4 regions of the Sinorhizobium sp. Y406 genome follow, and region 4 is predicted to be linked to each of the others. Evidence: riboswitches for the same ligand, from Rfam matches in the RefSeq annotation. Region 4 holds a riboswitch; each other region holds the start of a gene.
What was found. Region 4 has a riboswitch for cobalamin ahead of bluB (5,6-dimethylbenzimidazole synthase). Riboswitches for the same ligand answer to the same signal wherever they lie in the genome.
Positions count from the first base shown of each region.

Region 1: linked by a shared signal. The riboswitch ahead of AC4P1R_RS10560 (CbtB domain-containing protein) and the one ahead of bluB (5,6-dimethylbenzimidazole synthase) in region 4 are both predicted to bind cobalamin.
Region 2: linked by a shared signal. The riboswitch ahead of AC4P1R_RS09040 (DUF1636 family protein) and the one ahead of bluB (5,6-dimethylbenzimidazole synthase) in region 4 are both predicted to bind cobalamin.
Region 3: linked by a shared signal. The riboswitch ahead of AC4P1R_RS24290 (ABC transporter substrate-binding protein) and the one ahead of bluB (5,6-dimethylbenzimidazole synthase) in region 4 are both predicted to bind cobalamin.

Region 1 is NZ_CM178974.1:2,205,759-2,211,665, forward strand. It holds gene AC4P1R_RS10540 (alpha/beta hydrolase) at 1-30, opposite strand, end outside; gene AC4P1R_RS10545 (mechanosensitive ion channel family protein) at 217-1,539, opposite strand; gene AC4P1R_RS10550 (cystathionine gamma-synthase family protein) at 1,886-3,169, shown strand; gene AC4P1R_RS10555 (anthrone oxygenase family protein) at 3,171-3,647, opposite strand; cobalamin riboswitch at 3,855-4,117, shown strand; gene AC4P1R_RS10560 (CbtB domain-containing protein) at 4,158-4,334, shown strand; gene AC4P1R_RS10565 (CbtA family protein) at 4,649-5,404, shown strand; gene AC4P1R_RS10570 ((2Fe-2S)-binding protein) at 5,694-5,907, opposite strand, start outside.
Region 2 is NZ_CM178974.1:1,884,121-1,890,027, reverse strand. It holds gene AC4P1R_RS09060 (DUF1515 family protein) at 1-26, shown strand, start outside; gene AC4P1R_RS09055 (hypothetical protein) at 38-334, opposite strand; gene AC4P1R_RS09050 (hypothetical protein) at 368-652, opposite strand; gene AC4P1R_RS09045 (SLC13 family permease) at 980-2,755, shown strand; cobalamin riboswitch at 2,854-3,066, shown strand; gene AC4P1R_RS09040 (DUF1636 family protein) at 3,189-3,587, shown strand; gene AC4P1R_RS09035 (DUF924 family protein) at 3,672-4,232, shown strand; gene AC4P1R_RS09030 (hypothetical protein) at 4,397-4,528, opposite strand; gene AC4P1R_RS09025 (mechanosensitive ion channel domain-containing protein) at 4,586-5,907, shown strand, end outside.
Region 3 is NZ_CM178975.1:1,574,721-1,580,627, forward strand. It holds gene AC4P1R_RS24275 (CaiB/BaiF CoA transferase family protein) at 1-806, opposite strand, end outside; gene AC4P1R_RS24280 (acyl-CoA dehydrogenase) at 806-1,921, opposite strand; gene AC4P1R_RS24285 (LysR family transcriptional regulator) at 2,152-3,057, shown strand; cobalamin riboswitch at 3,105-3,337, shown strand; partial or broken gene AC4P1R_RS24290 (ABC transporter substrate-binding protein) at 3,600-4,550, shown strand; gene AC4P1R_RS24295 (FecCD family ABC transporter permease) at 4,556-5,575, shown strand; gene AC4P1R_RS24300 (ABC transporter ATP-binding protein) at 5,572-5,907, shown strand, end outside.
Region 4 is NZ_CM178974.1:1,607,277-1,613,183, forward strand. It holds gene AC4P1R_RS07710 (helix-turn-helix transcriptional regulator) at 1-278, shown strand, start outside; gene AC4P1R_RS07715 (acyl-homoserine-lactone synthase) at 432-1,076, shown strand; gene AC4P1R_RS07720 (DUF2865 domain-containing protein) at 1,356-2,486, shown strand; gene bluB (5,6-dimethylbenzimidazole synthase) at 2,539-3,246, opposite strand; cobalamin riboswitch at 3,291-3,501, opposite strand; gene AC4P1R_RS07730 (TolB family protein) at 3,551-4,411, opposite strand; gene AC4P1R_RS07735 (NAD+ synthase) at 4,415-5,907, opposite strand, start outside.

The DNA of each region.
Region 1 (5,907 bases), 600 kb from region 4:
CGATAGTTCCGTCTGCCGAAACCGTTCCATCGCGGACCTCCACTCCATACGTCGCCGCCGCAATCGTCACTTCCGTTTGTCGTCCGGGGAATGCAAACCTCTGTCCGCCCTGCTGACGCCCAGAAGCCGATTCCGATCGGGGAAACATGCAGGCGCGCAGTCTCGGCGGCAATGTCGCCCCATGAGCCGGCACAGTCAATTGCCGCAATCCGGCCCCTACTCCGCAGCGCCGGCCTTGTCGGCATAGTTCGGGCCGCGAGTCACCTCGACCGGCGTCTTCATGATGATCTCGCGATGCGGGAACGGGATCGAAATGCCGGCCGCCTTGAAAGCGTCCCACAAGGCAAGCAACACTTGGCCGCGGATATTCGTCAGTCCGTTGCTGGGGTCGGAAATCCAGAACCGCAGCTTGAAATCGAGCGACGATGCCCCGAAGCCGGTCATCCAGCAGACCGGCTGGGCGTAGGTGCTGGCGACCCGGGGTGTGGCCTTTGCCGTCTCGATCGCAATGCGCACGACCTCGTGCGGGTCGCTGTCAAAGGAGGTCCCGAAGTCCACTTCGATGCGGACATATTCGCTGGAAAAGGACCAGTTCACCACCTGCTGCGATATGAAGTCCTCATTGGGAATGAGATATTCCTTGCCGTCCCTGGTGATGACGGAAACGAAGCGGGATCTGAGGTCGCGGATCGAGCCGAACGTATCGCCAAGCGTGATGGTATCGCCCGGCTTGATGGACTTATCGAGCAGGATGATGATGCCGGAGATGAAGTTGGAAACGACCTTCTGCAGGCCGAAGCCGATACCGACGCCGACCGCGCCGGAAAAGATGGTGAGTGCCGTCAGGTCTACCCCCGTTGCCGACAGCGCGACCGCGCCGGCGAACATGATCAGCCCGATCTTGATCAATTTGCTGATAAGCACCTTGAAGGAGGGCGTGAGATCCCCGGAGCGGTCGATCCAGTGCGCCGTCACATTGCCGATCAGGACGGCCGCCCAGATCAGCGCGGCGGAAAGGACGATCGCCTTCAACACGATCAACATCGAAAGGCGAACAGCGCCGAGATTGATCGCCACGCCATCGAGAGCCGCCAGCACGACCTCGTCCAGCCCGAGTGCATAAAGCGCAAAGTAAGACCAGCCGGCGACGGCGACCACACGCGCCAGCACCAGGTTCCGGATGATCCGCGTCAGCACCGAAATGACGAACCACGCGGCGGCGAGCGTGAGCGCGGTGGAGACCAGCCAACGATAGGACGGCCAGCCATACCGCAACAGCAGCACATCCGCGATCCACAACCAGATGATCAGGAAGACCCATTTGAGCCGCCGCATGAAGGCGATGATCACGCGAAGCAGGTCCGGATTTCCCTTGATCGTGCGCGCGCGTGCTTCCACCGCCGGCTCTATGTGTTTCGCCAGGATGCGGGAAACCAGGTAGCCGACCGCGATCAACGCCAGCTGGTAGAGAGTCCACTCATTCAAGACCATCGTCCGCAGCCAGGACTCCGTGGCCTCGATCGCTTGCAGGAAATCCATTGCCGTCCTCCCAGAGCGCCGGGCGCCCGGTGACGGTGAATGCGCCACGGACCCACCCTAGTTCTTTGAATCTAGGCCAATTTTCCCATTTTCAATGCTCGTGGCGGCAGAGAGCCTTTGAAGGCCATAGACAGACCCGCCCCCGCAGACCGCCGTGGCAATCCAGCTCGAGTTCACTCCCAGGAATCCGCCGATCGAACTCGCCGGCGATATTCTGCGCCTTATCTCCTCGATACCGGCGGAAATCTGCGCCGGCCATGATCAAGCTGCTGCAAATCGCCAGGACCGGTCCAAGCATTTGATATAATTTGAAAGAGCCAGGCCCGTTCACCCGGAGGAGAAAGCAATGACCGCGCCGCACCCATCAAAGACCCATATCGGCAATCATAAACTGCATCCCGAAACGCTGATGCTCAATTATGGCTACGACCCCGAGCTCTCCGAAGGCGCGGTCAAGCCGCCCATCTTTCTCACCTCCACCTTCGTCTTCCACTCGGCGGAAGAGGGCCGCGACTTCTTCGACTTCGTCTCGGGCCGGCGCGAACCGCCGGCGGGCGTCGGCGCCGGGCTCGTCTATTCCCGCTTCAACCATCCGAACAGCGAGATCGTCGAGGACCGGCTCGCCGTCTATGAGCGGGCGGAAGCGGGCGCACTCTTTTCCTCCGGAATGTCGGCGATCGCGACCACGCTGCTCGCCTTCGTTCGCCCGGGCGATGTCATCCTGCATTCGCAGCCGCTGTACGGCGGCACCGAAACGCTGCTGGCGAAAACCCTTCCGAATCTCGGCGTCTCCGCCGTTGGATTTGCCGACGGCATAGACGAGCAGGCGGTCAACGGCGCGGCGGAGGAGGCGATGAAGAAAGGCCGCGTCGCCTTCATTCTGATCGAGACGCCGGCCAATCCGACCAACAGCCTCGTCGACATCTCCCTGATCCGCCGCATCGCCGACGGGATCGGCGAAAAAATGGGGCACCGGCCGATTTTCGCCTGCGACAACACCCTGCTCGGCCCGGTGTTCCAGCACCCGATCGATTATGGCGCGGACCTCTCGCTCTATTCCCTGACCAAATATGTCGGCGGTCACTCCGACCTGATCGCCGGCGCGGTCCTCGGTTCCAAGGCCCTCGTCAAACAGGTGAAGGCGCTGCGCGGGGCGATCGGCACTCAGCTCGACCCGCATTCCTGCTGGATGATCGGCCGATCGCTCGAAACCCTGTCGGTCAGGATGGAGAAGGCGAACGACAACGCCCGTATCGTCGCCGAATTCCTGCGCGACCATCCGAAGGTCGAGCGCATTCACTACCTGCCCTTCGACGACGGGGAATCGAATGCCGGCCGTGTCTTCGCCGCCCAGTGCACCGGCGCCGGCTCGACATTCTCCTTCGACATCGCCGGCGGCCAGGAGGCGGCCTTCCGCTTCTTGAATGCGCTGCAGATCTTCAAGCTCGCAGTCAGCCTCGGCGGCACCGAATCGCTCGCAAGCCACCCGGCCGCCATGACCCATTCGGGCGTGCCGATCGAGGTCAGGCGCCGGATCGGCGTGCTCGAATCGACCATCCGCCTGTCGATCGGCATCGAGCATCCGGACGACCTCGTCGCCGACCTCGCCAATGCCTTGACGACGGCCTGATTCAACTGCGGGCGAGGCCGAGCACGAAAAGCGCCAGCGCCCCGATCGAGGCGATAGTGCGGACATGATTCCAGCGAACCCAGTCGGTCAGGTAGCGCTGCTGCCAGAGCGCTGCGGCAGCCTCGCCGCGCGCCGCTGCGAGCGCATCGTTCAAAGGAACGTTGAAAATGACAGTCACCAGGAATGTGCCGACGAGATAGGCGAGCCCACCGGCGGCAAGCAGGTAGCTCCCCCTCTCGCCCATTATGAAAGCAGCAACAATCAGCGCCAGGCCGAGAATCGCGGTGCCCATGAAGGCAACCAGGAACAACGGGTTCTGGATCGCCACGTTTATGGCGTTCATGGCGGCGATTCCCTGTTCCGCCGGAAGCCGCGACAGGGCCCGCATGACGCAGACCGAGAAGACGAAGAAGAGCCCCGCCATCAGGCCGGAACCGATGGCGGCTGCAAAAGCAAGGCCGGGAACGAAAGCTGCCATGACTTATCTCCAGATCGAGCAAGCGGGAACTGCAAGCGCTCGGAACGGGAACGCAACTGCAGAGATAGACGAGAGGCGCGATACAGTCACGAGGCGCAGCACCATTTTGGAAAGATCGGCCGCCCGCCATTTCGCAAGCCCGCGCCTGGCATCAATCCCGTTCATTTTACGGGTCCGGCTCGATTGACATCAGGCGCGGCCGCACCTAATCATCGGGGATCGATTGGTTCCCGGAAAGCGAACGCGCTTCGGGAGTAAACGGGAACGTGACGGGTGGACCCAAGCTGGGCATCTTAATCACGGCCGACCCCGCGACTGTAGTGCGGTGTGAATTTGCCGTTCCGGAGCGATCCGGAAAAAGCCACTGGGAAGGACCGCGAGAGGGCGGTTCGATCTGGGAAGGCGAGGCAAATCCCTGGTGTAAACCTGACGCCGCGAGCCAGGAAACCTGCCAATCGATGCGGGCGCAACGCCCAATCGGGAACATCCCTTGCCATCACGGAGGTTGTCATGGCTACGTCTAACGTTTCGAGCGTCTCGCTCTCCCTCAGCGATCGTCTGGTTGCGGGCATTCTTGCCCTTATGATCGGCGGTTTCCTCGTCTTCGGTGCAGGCCTTGCAAATTCGGCCGTGCTCCACGACACGGCGCACGACACCCGCCATTCCTACGGCTTCCCCTGCCACTAAGCCAATGGAACGCCTTGCGCGTTCCGGATCGAAGCTGAACAGAGCCGTCAGGCGCTCCGAGCATGTGCGCATGCCATCCGGCATGATGTCGCGGCTCGCGCATCGGCGTCCTTTGTGCGCTCTGAAAGGCGCAGGGCGCTGTAGGGGTGCCCGACTGCGTTGGCTGGACCGTGCTCCCTACAGCGCCGCGCGCGTTATCAGACGCGCAAAGGTCGCTGTAGCACCTTATATTGCTGCATGTCTTTGTCGTTAAATCGAGGACGATTAAAGGAGACATGCAGTAGGGGAAGCGCTGCATTGAGGAAAATCGACACATGATCGTCAAGACACTTCTGGCCGCAATCGTGGCCGGGCTGATCGCCGGCGTCTTCATGACCGCCGCCCAGGAACTGCGCGTCACGCCGCTGATCCTGCATGCCGAGGAATTCGAGGGCGGAGAGCAGCCTGCTGCGGGTCACGAGGAGCATTCGTCTCTGAACGGTGTTTCGCCGCTCGAAAAACTTCTCGCCTTCGTTTCGCCGATAACGCCCGCCTATGCCCATGAGGGCGGACACGAGGAGGAGAGCGGAATCCTGTTCGGCATGAGCCGCTTTTCAGGAACGCTGCTCGCCAACCTGGTCACGGGCGCCGGCTTCTCGCTGCTGCTTGCCGGCATCAGCATCATGACAGGCCATCGGATCACGCTTGCAAACGGGGCGCTCTGGGGCGCCTGCGGCTGGCTAGCCGTGCACATGCTGCCGGCGCTCGGTTTGCCGCCGGAGCTGCCCGGCTTCCCGGCTGCCGACCTTGGCGAGCGCCAGGTCTGGTGGGCCTTGACCGTGCTGCTCTCTGCCGCGGGTCTCTACCTGCTGGCCTTGCGCGGAGAACTGGGCTCGAAGGTCGCGGGCCTCGTGCTGATCGCCGCACCTCACGCCTATGGCGCGCCGCAGCCGCTCGATATGTCGAGCAACGTTCCGGCCGTCCTTGGCGCGGAATTCGCGGTTGCGGCACTAGCCACGACACTCGCCTTCTGGATCGTCCTCGGCATCGTTTCGGGCTTCATCAACGACCGGGTCGTGAAGGCCGGCTAAGCAGGCTCACCCCTCCCCAACCCCTTTCTCGGCCGCACCGTTTCCACCCAAATCTCGCCAGTTGGAGCAGACGCTAGAGCGCGTTTCGATCTGACTGGATCAGATCGGCGCTCTAACGCTTTCGTTCTGAGGCATGATCTTATCGATCCTCGTTTCACTCCGGTCGGATCATGCTCTAAGGGTATTGGGAGCGCAGGCGATCGCCGCGGGCTCCAAGCCCCTCCCACCTGTGGGGAGGGGCTTGGTTCGGCTAAGGGCATTCTCAGTCAGTTTGGTGAGTGCGTCCATTCTATCGTGGGTGACAATCCACCACTTCACATCCAACCGACTTCCCCTCCGGCTCAAGCAAATGCGCCTTTAATCTCTCGCGCCGTGTCTCGGCCCTCAGCAGCACGCAGGTGTCGCAGAAATCGCCGCCTTCCGTCCGATAGTAGAGACAGCAGCCGCTGCGCATCCGATAGGTTCGACAAAGCGCACCGCCCGGGGTTTCGACGCTTATCTCT
Region 2 (5,907 bases), 280 kb from region 4:
GACTGGCGCTGATGCGGATGGGCTGAGGGCCTCCCCCTCAATCATCGAAGGGGAAGAAGTCGCGGTAGCGACGATCCACCAGGCGCAGCGAGCGATCGGGTTCGATGACGTAGGTCTCGTAGACCCGCCGGCCGAAACGATCGTTGAACTGATGGGGGACGATGCTGCCGACGGGCGCCTTTTTCAGCTTCGTGCGCGGCTGGCCGCCATAGGTGATGCTGCCGGGAATGGGTTCGAGGCCGTAGGGGTGATAGCCGCTGTAGCCGCCGGCATAGCTCACCGTGCAGGCGCCCGAAAGCAGTGCCGCGACGAGCAACGGGATCGCATTTTTCAGGGCCCTGGGCATTGTTCCGCCCTCCTTTGCAATTCAATGGTCGAAGACATCGTAGTCTATGCGGCGGCTCGTCAGGCGCAGCGAGCGATCCGGCTCGATGATGTAGGTTTCGTGGACCCGATATCCATATCGGTCGAAGAAGTGGTGCGGGACGATGCTGCCGACGGGCGCCTTGGTCAGTTTCGTACGCGGCTGGCCGCCATAGGTGATGCTGCCGGGGATCGGCTCGAGGCCGGGCCCGTAGCCGACCGTCCGTGTCGTGGGTGTGCAGGCAGCGAGCGCAAGCGTCGCGTAGAGAACGGCAAGGACGATCTTCATGCCGGCGTTCCTGATGGCATCCGGTCGAGGCGAAATTCAAAGGCGAAGAACCATTGCCGGTTCTTCAACTGCTCGTACATCTTATCCTTTCTTCGAACGCGATCCAAGAAAAGGCAGGGGTACGGCGCAGTTTCCTGGTGAGGACCGGGCGCCCGGCGGGGAGTTCCGCGATATTTCAGTTGCATCGGATGGATGCTTCAGAGGATGTAGGGGGAGACTCGCCAGGCGGTGGGCGGCCGTCCAAGCGATGCGCCGTCCAAGACCGGCCGGGTGGTCTGTCGAAAAATGGGCCCGTGTCCGACCAGTCGTTGCTTCAGGTACTCGCTTATGACCGCCGACCAGCTTCTCTCGTTTATCGTCATCGGCACAATGATGGTCTTCTTCGTGTGGGGGCGATTTCGCTACGACGTCATCGCCTGCTCGGCGCTGATGCTTTCGGTGGCGGTCGGCATCGTGCCTTTCAACGGTGCCTTTGCCGGCTTCAGCGATGATATCGTCATCATCGTCGCGAGCGCCCTGATCGTCAGCGCCGGCGTTGCCCGCTCGGGCATCGTGGATGCGGCGATCCAGCGTTTCCTGCCGGAGCTGCAGTCGGTCAGGGCGCAGCTTGCACTGCTCGTGGTCACCGTCACCGTGCTCTCGGCCTTCATCAAGAATATCGGCGCGCTGGCGATCATGATCCCGGTCGCGTTTCAGTTTGCCCGGCGCTCGAAGGTGCAGCCCTCGGTCTTCCTGATGCCGATGGCCTTCGGCTCGTTGATGGGCGGGTTGATGACGCAGGTCGGCACGTCGCCGAACGTCGTCGTCTCGCGGATGCGTGCGGAACTGACCGGCGAGAGTTTCTCGATGTTCGATTTCACGCCGGTCGGCGCTTCGCTTGCCCTTGTCGGCTGCGTTTTCCTGCTCTTTGCCTATCGCCTGGTGCCGGAGCGAAAGAGCCAGGAGGTCTCGGTAAATCAGGCGATCGAGATCACCGACTATACGGCGGAAGCCGTGGCCGCGCCCGGTTCGCCGGCGATCGGCAAGCCCGTGAGCAATCTCGTCAGGATCGGCGACGGCGGCGCCGTCGTCATCGCGATCTTCCGGCGCGGCACGCATCTGGCGCCGCTACCCGATGTGGTGATCGAGACGGACGACATATTGCTGCTCGAAGGCGGACCGGCGGCGCTTGACCGCATCGTCTCCCAGGCGAAGCTGAAGATCGCCGGCGACCGGCTGCCGATGCCGGGCGACAAGACGCGTGCGGAGATCGAGGCGATCGAAGCGGTGATCGGCAGCAATTCGCCGCTCATCGGCATGTCCGCCGAGCGGCTGGCGCTCTTCAACAATCACAATGTCAATCTGCTTGCGGTGAGCCGGCAGGGCGAGAGGCTGAAACAGCGTCTCGGCAGCATCCGGCTGCAGGCCGGCGATATCGTGGTGCTGCAGGGGGCGCGAAGCGAGCTGCCGGTCTTCCTGCAGGACTTCGGCTGCCTGCCGCTGGCGCAGCGCGAGATTCTGCTCGGCACGATCCGGCGCGGCACCCTGCCGCTGCTGCTGCTGGCGGCGGCGATGGCGACGACCGCGGTCGGCCTGGTGCCGGTGCCGGTCGCCTTCTTCGCTGCGGCCCTTGCCATGGTGATCTTCCGCGTCATCCCGCTGCGGGACGTCTACCGGGCCGTCGACGGCCCGATCCTGGTGATGCTGGCGGCGCTCATCCCCGTCAGCGACTCGCTGCGCACGACGGGCGGCTCGGACCTGATCGCCGGCTGGCTCGGCGGCATAGCCACCAACCTGCCGCCGGCCGGGGCGCTGGCGCTCATCCTGATTGCGGCGATGGCGGTGACGCCGTTTCTCAACAACGCCGCGACCGTGCTCGTCATGGCCCCGATCGCCGTGAGCTTCGCCGCCACGCTCGGCTATAGGCCGGACGCCTTTCTGATGGCGGTGGCGATCGGCGCCGGTTCGGATTTCCTCACCCCGATCGGGCACCAGTGCAATACGCTGGTGATGGGCCCGGGCGGCTACCGGTTCGGCGACTATCCGCGGCTCGGACTGCCGCTGTCGATCGTCATCATCCTTGCCACGGTGCCCTTGCTGATGTGGTTCTGGCCGCTGCAATAGCGAGCCGGTCTTCCGCCGTGATCGCGAAGGAGCAGCGAAGAAGGGCGGACGGCACTGTCGATCATTATCCCGACCCCATTGCATCGAGCCGAGACTCGTGCAACCAAGGGCGTGATGGTGCTGCTGCCGAAACTCGGCAGCGGCTGAAAAGGGAACGCGGTGAGGATGCCCGAAAGGGGCCGATGCCGTGGCTGCCCCCGCAACTGTGAGCGGAAAGCGCATCCACAACATGTCACTGGCCGGGAGGCCGGGAAGACGTGGATGCGCCGCGACCCGCGAGCCAGGAGACCTGCCATCGAACCGATCAACCACAACGGACGGGGTGTTCCGATGGAAAAGAAGCGGCTTCTGTCCGGCGTCAATCGTCGGTTTCGAGTTTCGCCATTCTCTGCGGCCCCCTTGCAAAGCTGGCAGGGGCCGGCGGAGAACAGCCATGGCGAATTCGCATCAATCAGCGCACAAGATAACGCTTTCGACCGAGTGCCACTTAACAGGCGGGCCGTGCCTACCGGGTGCCCGGTTGCTTGCCATGCTCAACGGCAGCATTTCGGCGCTCGGCAAGCCGCTCGCCGATGATTTCGCGATTGCCGGGACGGTGTGCATGGCCGCCTGCACCCGTCCCTGCACCATTGCCTTCCAGGCATCGGGCAGGGCGACGTATCTCTTCGGCGATGTCGCGGCCGAAGAGAATATCGACGATCTCGTCGGCTTCGCCGTCGCCTATGCGAATGGCGGCGTGGACGGCGGGCCGAGCGCCGCCGGCGGCGGCAATCTCGCCCGCGTTCCGGCGGCGCTGATCGTCTCCGAGGCGCTTGCCGGGCATTTCCAGTGATGGAGGCCGCCGAGGGCCGGCTGGAAATCGTGGAGTCGATCGCCTATCTGACCACTCGCGACCGTCAGAAGGAGAGGGGCCGGAATGACTGACCAAAGCACCAACTGCACACCGGAGGACGTGCTGCGTTTCTGGTTCGGGGAGCTTTCCTACGAGCACTGGTTCACGCCGAGCGCCGAACTCGATCGCGAGTGCGTGCAGCGCTTCCGGGATGCGCATCTGGCGCTTTCAAGGCATGTCGACGATGTCTGGAGGGCGAGCCCGCGCAATTGGCTCGCCGCGATCATTCTTTTCGATCAGCTCCCGCGCAATATGTATCGCGGATCGCCGCTGGCGTTTGCGACCGACGGACTCGCCCTGCGCGAAGCACAGCTTGCCATCGGCGCCAGCGCCGACAAGGCGGTGTCGCCGGAATGGCGCGCCTTCTTCTACATGCCGTTCGAGCATTCCGAGAACCTCGCCGATCAGACGATGTCGGTGAAGCTCTTTACCGAGCTCGGCGAGCCCAACTATCTCGATTATGCGATCCGCCATCGCGAGGTCATCGAGCAGTTCGGCCGCTTTCCCCATCGCAACGGCATCGTCGGGCGCCGGTCGACGCCGGCGGAGGAGGCCTATCTGGCCCAGCCTGGCGCGGGGTTCTGACGGTGCTCCGCTTCAGGGCATAGGAGCGAAGTGACGGTCCTCGCAAAGCGCGCAATGCGCCGATTCAAAGAATGCGGCGACCTACTGCATGTCTCCTTTAATCGACCTCGATTTAAGGACAAAGACATGCAGCAATTCAAAGTGTTACAGCGACCTTTGCGCGTCTAATAAGACGCGCGGCGCTGCATGTGCGTCTGAATGCGTCCGAAAAAGACGCGCGGGCGGTCATTGACGGGCAAGTCGCAAAAGATGCCGTTTTGCATCTTTTCGCCTTGTTGCGTATGCAGATCGGACATGATGGCGCTCGCTTTGGCGACCCCATCGGCGATAGACGGATTGCGAAGGATCTTGAATTGCGTTCGGCAGCACAATTGACCGCCCTCTTGTTTGCTTTGGTTGCGCTGGCGCTCGCCGGCGGCGCGCCGGCGACGGCCCAGGACGCGGCTCGGCCCGTGGAGCAAAGCGAGCCCGCTCAACAATCGCCCGCCCCGGCAGCCGAGCCTGCCCGGTCGGGACAACCGGCGCCGCGGGGTGAAGCGGGCGCCGGAGCTGCCGCATCGCCGGTGCTGCAGCAGGCGGAAGCGCAACTGACCAAAGCCGAGCGCGATCTCAAGCGACTGGGGGAGCGCGTTGCCAATGCAAAAGACGATGACACCCGCCTTGCCGAATTGAAGGTACAGGCCGACGCTCTTGCCAAGGAGATCGTTTCGGCCGCCGCGGCCACCCGGCCACGACTGGACGAAATCAAGGCGCGCCTGGAAGAGCTTGGCGAGCCGCCGGGCAAGGACCAGCCGCCGGAGGCGGCAATCGTGACGGAGGAGCGACAACGACTGCTTGCCGAACGGGCGGCGATCAATGCGATCGCGGCCCGTGCGGAGAGTCTTGCCGGCGAGGCGCGACGGCTTGCCGGCACGATAACCGCGACACGTCGGGCACTGTTCTCCACTACGCTGCTGAGGCATACGAACGTTTCGGCGGAGATGCTGAGCGAGGCGTTTACAGCGACGGCGGCCGAAGCCACCGCATTGTGGCGCAGCGTCAGCAGTTGGTTGACCTTTGCCTGGAACTACAAGCGCCTGCCCTTCCTCAGCGCGATATTCCTGTCGCTCTGTGCGGCGCTGATTTTCCTCGCCGGGGGATATCGGCTCTTCGCTCCCTTTCTCCAGCGTCACGACGAGGAGCCCACCTATTTCCGGCAATTGTCGCGGGCATTCTGGTCGACGATGATTCCCACCATGGCGCTGACGGCCTTCGCCGCCTCGAGCTATTTCTTCCTCGACAGCTTCAACGTGCTCAGGCCTGATATCGCGCCGATCGTTGCCGTGACGCTCGGCATGGGCGTCGTGCTGTTCTTCGTGACGAGCCTTGCCAGTTCCGTCCTGTCGCCAACGCACTCGGCATGGCGGCTCGTGCGGGTCTCGGACCGTGGTGCCAAGGTGCTGATGGTGCCGATCTTCGCGATGGCGCTCGTCAACGGCCTCGACTATCTGCTCGGGAGCATCAGTGAGGCGCTTGGTTCGCCCGTGATATTGACGGTTGCAAAGAGCTTCGTCGCGTCGATCATCATCGGGCTCATCCTGATGTCGATGGCCTGGATTCGGCCGGTCCTGCGGCGCGACGACCCTCTCCACGCGCCGGGTCGCCCGTGGCCGCGCATCATATCCGCATCGCTTCT
Region 3 (5,907 bases), on a different replicon from region 4:
GTCGCGAACTGCCGGTCGTTGCCGCAAGCGATGATCAGATGCCCGTCGGAGGCCGGAAACACCTGGTATGGCACGATGTTGGGGTGCGCGTTGCCCATGCGGCGCGGAACCTTGCCGCCTGCAAGATAGTTCATCGCTTGGTTGGCGAGCACCGCAACGCCGACATCGAGCAGTGCCAGATCGACGTGCTGGCCGAGGCCGGAACGTTCCCGTTCGGCCAATGCGGCCTGGATGCCGATGACCCCGTAGAGGCCGGTAAAGACGTCGATCCAGGCGACGCCCACTTTCTGCGGTTCGCCGTCGGGTTCGCCGGTCAGGTCCATGATGCCGCACATGCCCTGGATCAAGAAATCGTAGCCCGGCTGTTGCGCCCGTGGGCCCGCCTGGCCAAAACCGGTCACGGAGGCGTAGACGATGCGCGGGTTGATCGCGGCGAGGCTTTCAAAGTCGAGGCCGAATTTCTTTAATCCTCCGACCTTGAAGTTCTCGATCACCACATCCGCTTCCGAGACCAAGGATTTGACGCGGGCGAGGTCATCGGGGTCGCCGAAATCGCAGGTGACCGATGTCTTGCCGCGATTTGCCGCGTGGAAATAGGCGGCCACCTTTTCGGTGCCGCCCTTGCCGTCCGGCTGTTCGATAAATGGAGGGCCCCATGTGCGGGTGTCGTCGCCTTGCGGGCTCTCGACCTTGATGACTTCGGCGCCGAGGTCGGCGAGCGTCTGCCCGATCCACGGCCCGGCGAGGATGCGGGCAAGCTCGACGACCTTCAAGCCGGCGAGCGGAGCGCTGTTCGGCGCGGCCATCAGAAGAACGCCTGAATGCCGGTCTGGGCGCGGCCGAGGATCAGCGCATGGACATCGTGCGTGCCCTCGTAAGTGTTGACCGTCTCGAGGTTCTGCGCGTGGCGCATGACGTGGTACTCGATCTGAATGCCGTTGCCGCCATGCATGTCGCGGGCCTGTCTCGCAATGTCGAGCGCCTTGCCGCAATTGTTGCGCTTGACGAGGGAAATCATCTCCGGCGCAAACCTGCCTTCATCCATCAGCCGCCCGACGCGGAGCGAGGCCTGCAGGCCGAGCGTGATCTCCGTCTGCATGTCGGCGAGCTTTTTCTGGAAGAGCTGCGTGCCGGCGAGCGGCTTGCCGAACTGGATGCGATCGAGACCGTATTGGCGCGAGCGGAACCAGCAATCCTCGGCAGCCCCGAGCACCCCCCAGGAGATGCCGTAGCGGGCACGGTTGAGGCAGCCGAATGGTCCCTTGAGCCCAGAGACATTCGGCAACAGCGCGTCCTCGCCGACTTCGACGCCATCCATGACGATCTCGCCGGTGACAGAAGCGCGCAGCGACAGCTTGCCGCCGATCTTCGGCGCCGACAGGCCCGTCATACCCTTGTCGAGGATGAAGCCGCGGATCTGACCGCCATGCGCTTCCGACTTCGCCCAGACGACGAACACGTCGGCGATCGGTGCGTTGGAGATCCACATCTTCGAGCCCCGCAGACGATAGCCGCCCTCGATCTTCTCGGCGCGCGACTTCATCGAACCCGGATCGGATCCGGCATCCGGCTCGGTAAGCCCGAAGCAGCCGATCAGCTCGCCCGAAACGAGACCGGGCAGGTATTTGTCGCGCTGCTCTTCGGAGCCATAGGCGTAGATGGGATAGATCACCAGCGACGACTGCACGCTCATCATTGAGCGGTAGCCCGAATCGATGCGCTCCACTTCGCGCGCCACGAGACCGTAGGAAACGTAATTGGCGCCGGCCGCGCCATATTTGTCCGGCAGCGTCACGCCGAGAAGACCCGCTTGGCCCATCAGCCGGAAGAGGCCCGGATCGGTCTTCTCTTCGAGATAGGCCACCTCGACGCGCGGCAGGAGTTCTGCTTCCGCGAAGGTCCTGGCCGCATCACGGATCATGCGCTCGTCCTCGGCAAGCTGGTCGTCGAGGAGAAGGGGATCGTCCCAGGCGAAAGCGCTGCCTTGTGATGAATGCACGGATGGGTTTGTGGTCACGGATTCTCTCCCGATATCTTTTACGCCCCGATGATCTCGAACGGTAAGCCGATTTTCCCATGTAAGTACCGCTTGTTGCCGTGCGGAAAAAGCCGTATTTGCGTGTAATATCATTCATGGAATGCATAGCTGAGATGCGCCCGCGCCGGTTCCTCCCCTCGATAAGCCTTTTGGCCGCCTTCGAGGCCGTCCTGAAGACCGGCTCGACAGCGGCGGCAGCGCGCGAGCTCGATCTGACGCAGAGCACGGTGAGCCGTCTCGTCCAGAATCTGGAGCAGCAGCTCGGCCGCCAGCTTTTCGAGCGGCACAGGCAGAAGCTGATCCCGACGCAAGCCGCCCACGCCTATGGCCGGGACGTGACCCGCGCGCTCGATCTCATCCAGCGCGGCAGCATGGAACTAGCCGCAAATCCGGGTGGCGGCACGCTGTCGCTCGCCATCCTGCCGGCCTTCGGCACGCGATGGCTGGCGCCGCGGCTTGGCAGGTTCCTGGTCAAACATCCCGGCATCACGATCAATCTGGCAACGCGTCTCAAGCGCTTCAACTTTGCCGTCGAAGGCTTCGATGCCGCCATCCATTTCGGGGCGGACGATTGGCGCGACGCCGGCCACATGAAGCTGTTCGAGGAGCGACTGACGGCCTGCATCTCGCCAGCGCTGCTCAAGGACCATCCGGTTGCCGACGTTGATGGGATGGCCGGGCTGCCGCTTCTTCAACTGGAGACGAGGCCGAACGCCTGGCGAATCTGGTTTGCCGCCCATGGCGCGGAACCAACAAGCGTTACCGGAATGCTCTTCGACCAGTTCGCGACCATGACGCAGGCTGCGATCTCCGGCCTCGGCGTGGCGCTTCTTCCGGATTATCTGGCAGACGCCGAGATAGCGGAGAAACGCCTCGTTCCGCTCTTGAAGAGGGGGGTGCCAGGCTCGGGATCCTATTGGCTGGTCTGGCCGCAATCGCGGGCCAGTTACCCGCCACTCGAATCCTTCCGCGCCTGGCTTGCCGCGGAATTGAAGCCGCAAGCAACGTCGGCTTCCTGACCGCGGACGCGCGGCAGGGCCTACCCTTGACCAGTCGGGCTCAACTATCTATGGAGTCTCTCGACGGTTCCCCGACGGTGAAGCGAAGGGGATTAATAGGGAACACGGTGCGGACGACCCAACAGGGACCAAAACCGTGGCTGCCCCCGCAACTGTGAGCGGATTGCCGTCCATCCTCGTGGCGCCTCGAGCGCCGTGCCACTGTGCCAACCGGCACGGGAAGGCAGATGGACGACAGATATCCGTAAGCCAGGAGACCTGCCGTCATGCGTTCGCTCCAATGTCCACGGGCGGGGATGCCCGGAACAGGATATGCCATGACACATTTTCGCGCCTGGCTGCGCCTTCCTGAATTCGTTCCTTCCCGTTCGAGCCGCTCGCTCGAAACCGCTGACTGACGCGGCGCGACAGTTCCCGCCGTCCGCGCCGTGCGGCCGGTATTCTACAATCGGGGAGATCGATCCGTGACCATCATTCCTAACAGTCGCGGCAGCCTTATTGCCGTCGCTACGCTGATGTCGACTTTCGCCTTCGAGGCTCAGGCCGCCGAAACCACCTATCCGCTGACTATCACCAATTGCGGCCGCCCGATTACCTTCGATAAGGCGCCCGAACGCGCCGTCTCGATCGGCCAGAGCAGCACGGAGATCATGTATCTGCTTGGCCTGCAGCACCGGATGGTCGGCACCGCCGTCTGGCTCGGCCCGGTCATCGAGGGTTACGAGGAGGCCAATGCCAAGGTCGAGCGTCTTGCGGACAACGATCCGAGTTTCGAGAGCGTCGTTGCCAAGAAGCCCGACATCGTCACCGCGCAGTTCCAGTGGCACGTCGGGTCCGAGGGCATCGTTGCCAAACCGGAGCAGTTCGAGGAACTCGGCATTCCGGTTTACACCTCGCCGGCCGATTGCGTCGGCAAGGACAATACGGGTGGAGGCGATGGCGTTCGCCACGCGGTCTTCACCATGGACCTGATCTATCAGGAGATCGCTGAACTGGCGCAGATCTTCAACGTCCAGGAGCGCGGCGAGGCGCTGGTTGCAGAGCTGAAGGCCCGCGAGGATGCTGCCAAGCAGAAGATCGTGTCGGCGAACGGCAAGCTCTCGGCCGTGTTCTGGTTCTCGAGCGCGGAGCTCGACATCGACCCCTATGTCGCCGGCAAGAACGGTGCTCCCGGCTACATCATGCGGGCGCTTGGCATCCGCAATGTCATCGACAGCGAGGAGGAATGGCCGACCGTCGGCTGGGAAGCCATCGCCAGGTCCGAGCCGACGATCATCGTCGCGGGCAAGATGGAGCGTCGCCGTTTCCCCGCAGACGACATCGCCGTCAAGCACCAGTTCCTCAAGTCCGACCCGGTGACCAGTCTCATGCCGGCCGTCAAGGAGGGCCGCGTCGTCGAAATGGACGCCCAGGCGATGAACCCAACGATCCGGACCATCGAAGGGATCGAGGCCCTGGCCGAGGCTATCGAAAAAGCCGGCCTGACCCAGTGAACAGGATGGTGGGCTCCCTATCGAGGACAGGCGCCACAGTGCTGGCGCTTGTCCTGCTGTTCTCGGCGCTCTGGCTGGGTGCGGCGATCGGCGAGACGGCGATCCCGATGGATGTCGTCGCCCGGACGATCGCCAATCGGCTATGGCAGGCGGGCTATCCGCTCGATCCGATCAACGAGGGCATCGTCTGGAACTACCGTTTGAGCCGCGCCGTGGTGGCGGCGTGCTGCGGCTCGGCGCTGGCACTTTCCGGCGTCGTGCTGCAGTCGCTTCTGCGCAACCCGCTCGCCGATCCGTATATTCTCGGGATCTCGGCGGGAGCATCGACGGGCGCGGTCGCCGTTGCCATCCTGGGTTTCGGTGCCGGTCTGTTGACGCTGCCGCTGGGGGCCTTCCTCGGCGCACTTCTCGCATTCGGGCTCGTCAGCCTGCTCGCAATGCGCGCGGGCAGGGGGCATGGTGCCATCATACTCGCCGGTGTCGCCGGCTCGCAGCTCTTCAACGCGCTCACCTCCTTCATCGTCACCAAGGCGGCCAACGCGGAGCAGTCGCGCGCGATCATGTTTTGGCTGCTCGGCAATCTGTCTGGCGTCCGTTGGCCGGATGTCTGGCTTGCTCTGCCTGCCGCTGTGGTTGGCCTTCTTGCCTGTCTCTGGCATGCACGCGCCCTCGATGCATTCACCTTCGGCTCCGAGTCCGCCGCTTCGCTCGGCATACCCGTGCGCCGCGTCTGTGTCGTGCTGATCGGCGCATCGGCCATGATGACGGCGGCCATGGTCAGCATCGTCGGGTCGATCGGCTTCGTCGGGCTCGTCATCCCGCATGCGGCACGGATGCTGGTGGGCGTCCGGCACGGGCTGCTGTTGCCGGCATCCGCTTTGACCGGGGCAATCTTCATGGTCGCCGCCGACGTGGTTTCCCGCGTGATCATTCCGGGCCAGGTGCTGCCGATCGGCGTGGTGACGGCGCTTGTCGGAGCGCCTGCCTTCGCGATTATCCTTGGCCAGCGGGGAGCGGTTCGATGATGCTTTCGGCATGCAACGTCTCATGGTCCACGGGCGGAATTTCCATTCTCGAGAACGTCTCGCTCGACGTCGTCCCGGGAGAATTTCTCGGCATCGTTGGACCGAACGGTTCCGGAAAGACGAGCCTGATGTCGCTTCTTGCGGGTCTCCGGCGACCGAAGTCGGGTCGTGTGCTGCTGGACGGCCGGCCGATAGACGGGCTCGGACGCCGTGAGGTCGCCAGGTGCATAGCCCTCGTCGAACAGCAGGCCGAGACGAGCGAGCGCATATCGGCGCGCCAGGCCGTGGAGCTCGGCCGCACCCCACATCTCGGACCGCTCGCACCATGGTCG
Region 4 (5,907 bases):
TCCAACTGGCCGCAAATCTGTTTCACGCCTCCATGCTCGAGCATTCGGCGATGCCCGGGGCCATGGACGAGCGCGACATGAGACTGACCTTGCGTGAAACCGAGGTCCTCACCTGGTCGGCAGCCGGCAAGAGCTATTGGGAAATCGCCACCATCCTCGGCATCTCCGAGCGCACGGTCCGTTTCTTCATGACCAACGCCCGACGAAAGCTCAACGTAGTGTCGAACACGCAGGCCGTTGCGCAAGCCGTTCGCCATGCCTTGATCCCCACCATCTGACGGGCTGATTTCCGAGCCGACCTGAAAATCGGTACACCACCCCCCAAAATTTACCGGGAAAACGGCAGCAATTGAACTGTCACTATCGACAGTTACATGTGTCGTCGGAGCCTGCCAGCATCGCGCCATCGAACGGAGACGATGGAGCGAAAAATGATCAGAATAGTGAACGGCAACGCTCGCGGACGATACCCACAGGCCGTCGATGAAATGTTTCGGCTGCGCAAGCGCGTCTTCCATGATTTCCTGAAATGGGACGTAAAGACCGAGGGCGAGTGGGAAATCGACCACTATGACAAGGCCAATCCGCTCTATGTGATGTCCTATTCGCCGGAGACTGGGAAACTGCGCGGCTCGCTGCGGCTTCTGCCGACGCTCGGCCCGAACATGCTGGACGACACCTTCCCGATCCTGCTCGGCGACAACCCGGAGATCCGCAGCGCAGAAGTGTGGGAATCGAGCCGATTCTGCATCGATCCGGACATCTCGCAGGACCGGGCGTCGAACCAGGTTACGGTTGCCGCGGCCGAACTCATGTGCGGCGTCGGCGAACTGAGTCTGAGCTCCGGCATCACGCATATCGTGACGGTGACCGACGTATTCCTGGAGCGGATGTTCCGGCGGATGGGATGCCCCGGAGACCGGATCGGCGATCCCCAACGGATCGGTAATGTCCATGCGGTCGCGATCGCCTGGGAAGTGTCGCAAAGATTGCTCGAAACCATGAAGGCCGTCGCCGCGATTGAGGGCACGGTTCTGGAACGCCCGATCTCGCTGGAGACAGCAAGGGCGGCCTGACGGTCACCTCACGGGGCCGCGCTTCAGCGCATCGGCCCGAAAATCGCACTCGATTTTCGGGCCGATGCGCCGACTCAAAGCGGTACAGCGACCTTTGCGCGTCTGAAAAGACGCGCGGCGCTGTATGTTCGCAGCGCGGCCTGGCCTCCATTGCGAGTCGCGCCATTAACGCAAAGGGCGTGTTGCGGTTGCGCCAGCCTGCATAGACTCTAGAATGGAGGCAGAGAAAAGGCTGCGGCCGCTGAGGCGGCCGTTCCGCCGGAATGCAGGAAGAGGAAAGTGTCGGGATCTCCGAGCAATGCGCCCCGCGGCATCGCATGGCTTGCGGCTGCGCTTCTGCCGTTGGCATTGGCTACGGCAAACGAGGCTTCGGCTTCGAGCGTTTGTGAACGGCTTCAGGCCCGCCTCGCCGGCATGCCGACCACGTTCAGCTCGAATGCAAACCTCAGCGATTTCACCGGCGCCATTTCCCGCCAGAACATTGAGCTTCGACGCGCCAGGAACGAGCGCAGGCGGCTCGGATGCAGTCGCGGCAGCATCATCGTCATCGACGACAATACTCCCTTCTGCGCCGAACTCGACGACACGATCGCACGGATGGAGGCCAATCTCCAGGAATTGAAAGTCCATCGGCAGCAGCTGGTGTCGAACGGTCGCGCAGACGCGCGCCGGCGCATTCTCGCCGCGATGGAGATCAACGGCTGCATTCCGGTGCGCGGCGACGAGTGGGACGAGCTGGACGAGTTCGCGACGACAACCGAGGCCGACATCCATCGCAACATCCTCAAAGATCTGGCACCGGACGACGAGGATTATCCGTTGCTCTTCGAAGAGCCGGGGATGCAGGATTTCTCGCCGATGGAGGGATACGGGAACGGCCGCTTGCGGACCATGTGCGTGCGCACCTGCGACGGCGCTTTCTTCCCAATCTCGTCGAATGCCTCGCCGGCTGATTTCCCGCGCGACGCCGAGCTCTGCCGCGCCCGTTGCCCCCAGACCGAGACCGAACTCTATTTTCACGTGCTTGCCACCGAGGAGAGCGACCAGATGGTCTCGGCTTCGACCGGCAGGCCCTACCGCGAACTGCCGACGGCCTTTGCCTACCGCACGCGCGACGTCGCTTCACGAGGCGCCTGTGGCTGCAAGCCCGCAAAGGCAGCCGGGCGGACGAACCGGGAGAGCACCTCCGAAGCCAGTCTCGCGGCGAGCCCCTCGGTCGTGACGATCGGCGGCGCCAAGGTGGGAATGACGACTGAAGGCGCGGCCGCAAGGCCAACGAAAGAGCGCCCCTACGACCCGAAGAGCGCCAAGGTGCGCATTGTCGGTCCGACCTTCCTGCCGCCGGAAGAAAGCGCGATCGACCTCAAGAACCCCTTGGGACCAAGCTTTCAGCCGCAACAGGAGAATTGACGACGCTCACCTTTCACGCGATCTTATCCAGGCAAGACGTTGAAAAAGCGCGCTACCTCCGACCTGCATCAAGGTCCGCGGAAATGCCCCACTCCTCCTCGAAGGTCAGCTCTGCGAGCGGCAGTCGCTGGCGCCATCCCTTTGCCGCCAATTCCGGCTGCTGATAGAGCCGGTCGACGAAACCGAGGCATAGCCAGGCGACGATTTCGATGTGCTCCGGTATGCCCAGGATGGCCTTGATCTCGCTTTCATGAAAGATGCTGACCCAGCCGACGCCGACGCCCTCGGCGCGCGCGGCGAGCCAGAGGTTCTGCACCGCGCAGACGGTGGAGTAGACGTCCATCTGCGGGTTGTGGGTGCGCCCGAGGACGACCGAGCCGCCGCGGGTGCGATCGCAGGTCACGCAGATGCTGAGTGGCGCCTTGCGAATTCCTTCGAGCTTGAGTGCGCGATATTTCGCCTGCGCTTCGCCCGCGAACATTCGCGCGGCCTCCTCGTTGGCGCGCTGGAAGGCCTGCCACACCTTCTCCCGCGTCTCCTCTCCGCGCACGAGAATGAAGTTCCAAGGCTGCATGAAGCCGACGGACGGCGCATTATGGGCGGCGGCCAGCAGCCGTGCTATCAGGGGTTCGGGCAGCGGCTCGGAGAGAAATTCGTCTCGCACGTCGCGGCGGGTCTCGATCGCACGGTAGACGGCGGCACGCTCGTCCGGCGAAAAGGCTCCAGCTGCGACAAGGCAGCCGCTCGGGTCAGGCAGCATCGTTCGATCCCCAACAATGCACAACCTCCCGCCGTCCGCGCGGGGCCGGTCCATCTTGCCAGGCCGGTCTTCTGACTCCGGTTCGTCCGGCCGCGCCGCCTTCCCGAATCGCCTGAGGATTCAGTGGCAAGGCTCCGAATCTCTTCAGAGCATGACTGGCGTGGCCGTCCCCGTCACAGCGTTGGGCACGTGCCGGAATTGCACCGACTTCCCGATTCTCCCGCGCTTGCGGGCACCTGACGAGCGCCATATGGACACAGGCACCCACGAAAGGCAAGGCATGCCTTACAGCGCCGCGCGTCTTTCAGACGCCAAAGGTCGCTGCAACTCTTTGAGTCTGCGCGGGCCGGTAGCGCACGTAGGCGAAGGCTTCGCCTGATGGTGACCAGTTCGGAACATTCATGGTTCCCTGCCCGCCGAAGAGTTCGAAGAGGACGCGCGGATCGCCACCTTCCGGTTTCATCAGCCTTAGCCGCACGTCGAGATCGCGCGGGTGGTCGGAGACGTCGCCGTCATAGGAGAGTACCAGGAGGTTTCGGCCATCCGGCGACGGATGTGGAAACCAATCGCCATAGGGGCTGTTGGTGATGCGCTGAACATCGCTGCCGTCGGGCCGGATCCGCCAGATCTGCATGCTCCCGGTGCGGCTGGAGTTGAAATAGATCCACTTGCCGTCGGGCGACCAGTCCGGCCCGTCGTTGCGGCCCTCACCCCACGTCAGCCGGCGCTCCTCGCCGCCCCCGACGGAAATCGTGTAGATGTCGAAGACCTGGTCTCGGATTCCGCAATAGGTCAGCGTCCGGCCATCGGGCGACCAGCCGTGCCAATAGGAAGGGAGCTTCGGTGTGACGAGCCGCGGCGCGCCGCCCTCGACCGGCAGGAGATAGATCGCCGACTTGCCGAATTCGGTTTTGTCGCTGATGGCGAGCGTCGTGCCGTCCGGCGAAATCCCGTGGTCGTTGTTGCACTGCCGGGCGAAGCCCGTGTCGATCTCGACCGGCTCCGGCGCCCCGTCGAGCGCTATGCGATAGAGCCGTCCATCGCCATTGAAGACGAGGAAGCGCCCGTCCGGCGACCAGTTCGGCGCTTCGACCAGCCGCTCCGTCTGCCAGACCACGCGGGTCTCAGCCGTCGCGATGTCGAAGATCTCCACCGAACTGCGCATGGACTATCCCCTGTCGCGGAAGCGGTTGGTGATGGGGTAGCGCCGGTCGCGACCGAAATTCTTCTTGGTGATCTTCACGCCCGGCGCCGACTGCCGGCGCTTGTATTCCGCGATGTAAAGCAGGTGCTCGACGCGGTGGACGATTGCCTCCTCGTGGCCGCGTGCGACGATTTCGTCGGTGCTCATCTCCTTTTCCACCAGGCATTCGAGGATGTCGTCAAGCACCGGATAAGGCGGCAGCGAATCCTGATCGGTCTGGTTCGGCCGAAGCTCGGCGGATGGCGCCTTGTCGATGATGTTCCGCGGAATGACTTCGCCGGAAGGGCCGAGCGCGCCGGGTGGTACAGTGCCGTTGCGCCAGCGGGCCAGCCCGTAGACCTGCATCTTGTAAAGGTCCTTGATCGGATTGAAGCCGCCATTCATGTCGCCGTAGAGCGTGGCGTAGCCGACGGACATTTCCGACTTGTTGCCGGTTGTCACCACCATCGAACCGAACTTGTTGGAGATCGCCATCAATATCGTCCCGCGCGTGCGGCTCTGCAGGTTCTCCTCGGTAATGCCGGGCTCGGTGCCCTCGAACATGTCCGAGAGCGCATCGAGGAAACCGTGGACCGGTTCTTCGATCGCGACGATATCGTAGCGGCAGCCGAGCGCCTTGGCGCAGGCCTCGGCATCCATCAGCGAGGCCTCCGACGTGTAGCGGTATGGCAGCATGACGGTGCGGACACGCTCTTCGCCAAGCGCGTCGACCGCAAGCGCCGCGCAGATCGCCGAATCGATGCCGCCCGAAAGGCCGAGCACGACATTCTTGAAGCCGTTCTTGTTGACGTAGTCGCGAAATCCCAACATGCAGGCGCGATAATCCGCCTCCTCGTTTTCCGGAAGCCGTGACTGGTGCCCATTGGCCGAAACCCAGCCATCCGAGCCTTTCGTCCAATCCGAAAGCGAGACTGCCTCCTCGAACTGGCTCATCTGGAAGGCCAGCGACCTGTCGGCATTGAAGGCAAAGCTCGCACCGTCGAAGACGAGTTCGTCCTGGCCACCGAGCTGGTTGGCATAAATCATCGGCAGGCCGGTCTCGATGACCTGCTTCAGAACAACCTGGTGCCGCACGTCCACCTTGCCGCGATAATAGGGCGAGCCGTTCGGTGAAAGCAGGATCTCTGCGCCGCTTTCCGCGAGCGTCTCGCAGACGCCGAGTTCACCCCAGACATCCTCGCAGATCGGGATACCGATGCGGATGCCGCGAAAATTCACCGGCCCCGGCATTTCGCCGGCGTCGAACACGCGCTTCTCGTCAAATTCACCGTAGTTCGGCAGATCCACCTTGTCGCGGACGGCGATGATCTTGCCGGCATCCAGCACGGCCACCGAATTGTGCCGGCGCTCGGTTGCCTGGCGCGGAAATCCGACGATGACGCCGGGGCCGCCGTCAGCGGTCTCCTCGGCCAGCTTCTCGACCGCGCGCTCGCAGGCTTTCAGAAACGCCGGCTTCA